2 linked regions of the Sinorhizobium fredii USDA 257 genome follow. The protein of the gene in region 1 interacts with the protein of each later gene in a pairwise test. Links are inferred from orthologs where the notes say so. Each region holds a gene or a part of one and is shown on either strand. Other genes may lie near its edges.

Region 1 (3,163 bases):
GCGATGTGTCGATCGACCATCTGCTTGTCGAGGCGTCGAGCGACGGGGTGATCGAACTTTCCGACGGCTGCCTGTGCTGCACCGTGCGCGGCGAACTCGTCGACACGCTGGCCGATCTGATGGACCGAATGCAGACCGGGCGAATCAAGCCGCTGAAGCGGGTCGTCATCGAAACGACCGGCCTTGCCGATCCGGCGCCGGTGCTGCAATCGGTCCTCGGCAATCCGGTGATCGCCCAGAATTTTCGCCTGGACGGCGTGGTCGGCGTCGTCGACGCCGTCAATGGTGAGCAGACGATCGCAAATCACGTCGAGGCCCGGAAGCAGGTTGCCGTCGCCGATCGGCTGGTGATCAGCAAGACCGGCCTCGCAAGCAAGCAACAGCGCGACGCATTGTTAGATGTTCTGAAGGACCTCAACCCGCGCGCGCCGATCATCGACGCCGACAGGGAAGAGGCCGGGCGCGCCGAACTGTTCGACTGCGGCCTCTACGACCCGTCGACCAAGGTCGCCGATGTCGGCCGCTGGCTGCAGGACGAGTCCGGCGGGGATCATGATCACGACCATGATCATGATCATGATCATGGGCATCATCACCACCATCACGACGTCAATCGCCACGGCTCCGACATCCGCTCGTTCAGCATCGTTCACGACCGACCGATCGAGCCGATGGCGCTGGAGATGTTCATCGACCTCCTGCGCTCGGCGCATGGCGAGAAGCTGTTGCGTATGAAAGCGATCGTTTGCGTCGCGGACAAGCCGGAGCGGCCGGTGGTGCTGCATGGCGTACAGACCGTCTTTCACGCGCCCGAACGGCTTGCCGCCTGGCCCGACCCGGCCGACCGCCGGACGCGGATGGTGCTGATCACCAAGGGCTTGGAAGAGGCTTTCGTGCGGGATCTATTCGATGCTTTCACTGGCAAGCCGCGCGTCGATCGCCCCGATGCGCAGGCGCTTACCGACAATCCGCTCGCCGTACCCGGCCTGAAATTTTGACGCGCGCCCGCTCGAACGCGGCGGGTGGCCTCACACGACAAAGAAGTCGGCAGACGTAATCGCCGCCTTGTTGTCGAGATGGGCGAATTGCACCGCCTTGTCGGCGCCAGAACCATCGGCATCATAAAAGAGAGCGCCGGTATCGCCGTTATAGAGAAGCCGATCGCTTGCATCGATCTTGGCCGCTGCGATGTCCTTGAAAAGACCCGTCGACAGAGAGCCGGGCGTCAATGTCGTGAAGATCTTGCTTGACAGCACGATCATATCGTCGACCGCCGAGAAGTCTCGGATATGATCGACATTGCTCGCGCCGAGCGCCGTGCTGAAGACGAATTGGTCCTTGCCTGCGCCCCCGGACAGTATGTCGCTGCCGGCTGCGCCATCCAGCCTGTTGGCAGCGGCATTGCCGGTGATCGTGTTCGAGAGTGCGTTGCCTTTTCAACTGATGCTTGCCCGCGTGGCTATGTCTTCTTGCGAATGAGAAAACGGTGGCCGCCCGCGGTGGACGCAGCCTGCTCCAGCCGGTGTCCGTCCTCGCTGCAGAAGTGCGGAATGTCGATCACTGCCAGGGGATCGGTCGTTTCGATTTCGATGAGCGCGCCGGGCGCCAGGCTCTCCATGCGTTTGCGCGTCTTCAAAACGGGAAGGGGGCATTTCAGCCCCCTCAAGTCGTAGACGACCCTCGCCTCGTCAGGCATCAATTGCCCCAGATCTTCCAGAACGGGCGCTTCCTCGGCGGCTGCTCCGCCGGTGCCGCATCTCCGCCGGCCACAGGGGCGGTGGCCACCTGCGGATTGGGCGCGGCCGCCGGCGTGGCTGCCCGCTGCTGACCAGCGGCAGGTCGCTGCTCGGCGGGCGGCTGAGCCGACGGTTGGGCCGCACTCTGCTCGGCAGGTGCCGCGTTGACGGGTGCCGTCGCCTGCGCCTCGGGTTCGCTCTTCGAGAACAGCTTCCAGAAGGACTTCTGGACAGGCGCCGTCTGCAGCGCCGCCTGTTGAACGGGTCGTTCGATCGGGCTCTGCTGCGGGACGGGCACGGCCTTGCCTTCGCGGGTCGCCTTCTCCAGCGCCTCCTTCTGGATCAGCGCCGCCTGCTTGGCCTCTTGGGCCTCCTTCTGCTCGGCAAGCCGCTTTTCGAGATCGCTCACCTTCATCAGCTTGCCGGCGTCGAGCGACGTGCCGGTCGGCGCATAGGCAAGCTCGCGGCCCTTGCGTTGCTCGGCAACGATCGCCTTGCGCTCCGCTTCGCTCGGTTCATACCAGACCATGCCGTCGTATTTCTTCAGCGCCTTTTGATAGTCGCGCTGATAATCCTTGTCGAAATTGGCCATGGCTACTTGCAAGGCTGGCGGCGTCGACATGGCGGGGCACTGGCCGGCCGGATTGAAGCTGCCGTCGCTCTGCTGGTTGAAGACGTATTTCCTCTCGCAGACATTGACCTGCGGCGGACGCTTGGTCACTTCGAACTGGTCGTAGCCGGCCTTCAGCATCTTCCAGAATTCGATGTTCGAATTGTCGCGGTGGCGGGCCATGTTCTCCGCTGTCATCCGGAAGGGGAAGGCCTGCAGCTGGACGTTTTCCTGGCCGCCCTTGAACGCATCGCGGGCGAGCGCGAAGATCTCGATGATCTGCTCGTCGGTCATCGAATAGCAGCCCGAAGACGAGCAGGCGCCGTGGATCATCAGGTGCGTGCCGCTGCGGCCGTTCGCCTTGTCATAAGTGTTGGGAAAACCGGTATTGATCGCCAGATAGTAGTTCGAGTTGGGATTCATCTGGTGCGGATAGAGCGGGTAGAATCCCTCCGGCGCCTGACGATCGCCCTCCTTCACCTTGGGGCCGAGCTTGCCGGACCAGGCGCAGATCTTATAGCTCTTCAGAAGCTGGAAGCGGCTCGACGCATTCGCCTTCCATACCTCGAGCGTTCCCTCCTCCTTGAAGATGCGCAACAGGATCGGGGATGTCTTCTGCATCCCCAACTCTCTCATCTTGCTGACCATCTTGCTGGAAAGCTGGTATTCCGTCTTGTTCTTGACGGAGGAGAGGTTGACCGAATCGAGCGTTTCGTTGGTGCACCCGGCAAGCGCGGCTGCGACGGCGGTGATGATTGCAAGATTCCTGAAACGCATCGGCAAAAGCCCGTTTTAGCCAGATTCATCCGTATATGCC
Region 2 (3,083 bases), on another replicon or contig:
AGTGAATTTTTAGGATAGCCTGCTTTCGACGTCCTTTGCCAGCCCCGGGCGCTGACGTCATTCAGTGTCACTCGGTCGCGCGGTGCACCGTTCGTTGGGGTCCGAGTCGGATCGCAGCACCCGGCCCAACACTGCAGCATCTCGCTGGCGAATGGCGCTGCCTCCGAACGCGGGCCGCCATCGTAGAGTGAGGCAAGTGCCAGCAATCGCCGCTATGGCTGGCATCCTCCGTCTGCCATCAAGCTTTCGAAGAGCTGCGCCGCCGAAGTCATCACATCGCATCCTGTTTGCGGCACAGAGGCGCTCTTTGGTGTGGGCTAATTCGACAATGTCCGATTTCCGACATTATCGGACAAATGTCATACCGATGTTTGAGTTTCGGTGTTGTTTCAGAACCGTTTTTTCGTTGGCATAGTTTGTGCTTGACCGATTTGCAAAGGCCTTTTCGAACCAGGAGAAACGATCCATGATAGGTCTCAACGGAAGAGCCGTTAGTGCAGTGAAGCTCGCTCCTTCCCGCGATTCTGAACCCACCGATGGCTTATGCATATGACGGTTCAAGCGGACGGCTGTGCATATACCATTTTGCATTAGAGACTGAGTCGCGCGAGGGCGACACTGTTATCGAGAAGGATGGGATCAACATATTTGTTGACTCGGACCCCCAACCCCATGTGGCCGGCCTGGCCCGGGACGTCATCCCAAGGACGTCATCCCAAGGGTGGATTCGCCCGGGTTTGTCTTCAACGTTTCAACACGCGGGAGAGGTGAGCCTGCGGCAAATCGTTCGGCTGATCGCCACGCACGGGAGAACAGTAATGCTGGATCAAAAAGCACTTCTACAATGCCACGATCGCCATTTGTAAACCTTTCGTCGTTTCGGTAGCTGGAGAATTATCTTGAGGCCTATCTATCTCGACAACAACGCAACGACGCGCGTCGATGCGGAAGTTCTCCAGGCGATGCTGCCATTCTTCGCAGATGTGTTTGGCAACGCTTCCTCGATGCATGACGCTGGTGCTACTGCCGGGGCAGCGATTAACGTAGCGCGCAGGCAGTTGCAAGCACTGATCGGTGCAAAGTTCGACCCAGAGATCACCTTTACCTCGGGCGGGACCGAAAGCAACAATGCGGCGATCCTTTCGGGGCTCGAGGCTATGCCTGAGCGCACTGAGATCGTAACTTCGGCGGTCGAGCATCCTGCGGTGCTGACGCTCTGCACCCATCTGGAGAAGACACGCGGCACCAAGGTGCACAAGGTCCCAGTGGATCACCAGGGCCGACTTGACCTTGACGCTTATCAGGACGCCCTTACACACCGTGTAGCAATCGTTTCGATCATGTGGGCCAACAACGAGACGGGAACGCTCTTTCCTGTGGTAAAGCTAGCTGAGATGGCCAAAAAAGTCGGCGCAATTTTCCACACCGATGCGGTGCAAGCAGTCGGCAAGCTACCGATTGACTTGAAATCAACGGCGATCGACATGCTGTCGCTTTCCGCGCACAAGTTCCATGGCCCGAAGGGCGTCGGGGCACTCTACATAAAGCGCGGGGTGCCCTTTCACGCACTCATTAAGGGTGGCCACCAGGAGCGCGACCGGCGCGCGGGCACGGAGAACACGCCCGGGATAGTAGGTCTGGGCAAGGCGGCAGAACTCGCGTTGGATTGTATGGACAAGGACAATGCGATAATAAGATCATTCCGCGATCGATTGGAGAAAGGACTTCTCGAGCGTGTCCCCCAAGTCTTCGTAATGGGTGATCCGGTGACGCGGTTGCCCAACACAACGAGCATTGCCTTTGAAGGCGTCGGTGGTGAAGCCATGCAGTTTCTGCTCAATCGCCATGGCATCGCCTGCTCCTCCGGAACCGCCTGTACCTCTCGTTCTTTATCGACGAGCCATGTTCTAAAAGCCATGGGTACTCCCCACAGGCAGGCGGTCGGAGCAGTCCGCTTCTCGTTGTCAGGCTATAACTGTGAAGAGGATATAGATCGGGTGTTGCAGGTGATACCCGCAGTTGTGAAAAAACTGCGTGAATCTCGTCCAGTATTTGCCGGGTAGACGCTCTGCCGGCACATACGATCGTTTCAGCGCTTGGGAATGTCCGAATACCCGTCACTGATGGCGTCTCGATCACAGCTCTTCCCAGGGTCATCATGGGGTGCAGGGCCGGGACCATGTGTTGGAACGAAAGCAGCTATTCCGCGGCCAGTAGGAGAATGCAATGTCTTATGATGATGCGACCTTTGCCCCTGATGGCACTGACATTCTGACTTGGCTGAAGGATTTGTCGGCCGCCGAGGAGTTCTTCGATGCCCTCGGCGTCACCTATGACCCAAAGGTGCTAAACACATCACGGCTCCACATAATGAAGCGCATGGGTCAGTATCTGGTCGCGGAGGACTTTTCCGATCTCCCCACAGGCACGGCCGCCACCCGTGCGCGCGCCGCACTCGAGCGCGCTTACAGGGACTTTGCAACTTCGTCGCCACTCAAACATCGTGTTTTCAAGGTGCTTGAGGATCGCGAGCCGACCAAAGCTGCTGCGCCGATCCAAGTCTTCGTACCATTGGAAGAACTCTTGCAGCCATCCGAAATCAGTGACTGCGGCGGGGTTGCGACACAGCGATGTCATCAGTCCGACAAAGTAGTCGCGGCTCCGGACGCGCTGGAATGAAGCGGTTAGCAGGTTGTAATAAAACTCGTTGGCACGTGGTGCATGGAAGGGTCGGAAGACCAAGGCGATCGAAACCTAGACAGATCATAATGCACATCGCTGATACCGAGTCGGCGCAGATGCGCGTCCATTGCTAATGCGTCGGTGCCTAAAGTGCCAACCCGATGCCGTCGGCCTGCTTCAGCGCTGGTCGCGGTCAGGGTTGCATGAGCCTGGGTCATGTCCATGATACGCATACAGCTCTGATCTCCCCACCGCCGCGGGGGGTCGTCGACCTGCTGTGCCGGCCGTTTGGCAGTGCGTGATTCGTCGACGCTTCTCTCTGACGCCGCTACGCCGTCGTCACGCTTTTGAGCGTATCCCGATGTTTCACTGAATGAATCGACTGGCGGAATCCGCAACTG

What was found. The genes of interacting proteins can lie anywhere in the genome.
Region 2: the proteins of USDA257_RS24815 (region 1) and nifS interact in binary tests that used the Escherichia coli proteins (3 or more experiments, as listed by UniProt). The link is inferred for Sinorhizobium fredii USDA 257 from one-to-one orthologs.

The regions. Positions count from the first base shown.
Region 1 is NC_018000.1:5,277,157-5,280,319, reverse strand. What follows is about bases 79-3,077. They hold USDA257_RS24815 (sulfurtransferase TusA family protein), read right to left. Parts: upstream 1,697-3,077; coding sequence 1,460-1,696; downstream 79-1,459. Other genes in these bases: USDA257_RS24810 (L,D-transpeptidase family protein), read right to left, coding at 1,696-3,077; USDA257_RS38080 (hypothetical protein), read right to left, coding at 1,029-1,262; USDA257_RS24825 (CobW family GTP-binding protein), read left to right, coding at 79-998. In the rest of the region: more of USDA257_RS24825, read left to right, coding at 1-78; more of USDA257_RS24810, read right to left, coding at 3,078-3,123. UniProt on the Escherichia coli protein: Sulfur carrier protein involved in sulfur trafficking in the cell. Part of a sulfur-relay system required for 2-thiolation during synthesis of 2-thiouridine of the modified wobble base 5-methylaminomethyl-2-thiouridine (mnm(5)s(2)U) in tRNA.
Region 2 is NT_187151.1:147,975-151,057, forward strand. Bases 63-2,981 are described here. They hold nifS (cysteine desulfurase NifS), read left to right. Parts: upstream 63-899; coding sequence 900-2,063; downstream 2,064-2,981. UniProt on the Escherichia coli protein: Master enzyme that delivers sulfur to a number of partners involved in Fe-S cluster assembly, tRNA modification or cofactor biosynthesis. Catalyzes the removal of elemental sulfur from cysteine to produce alanine.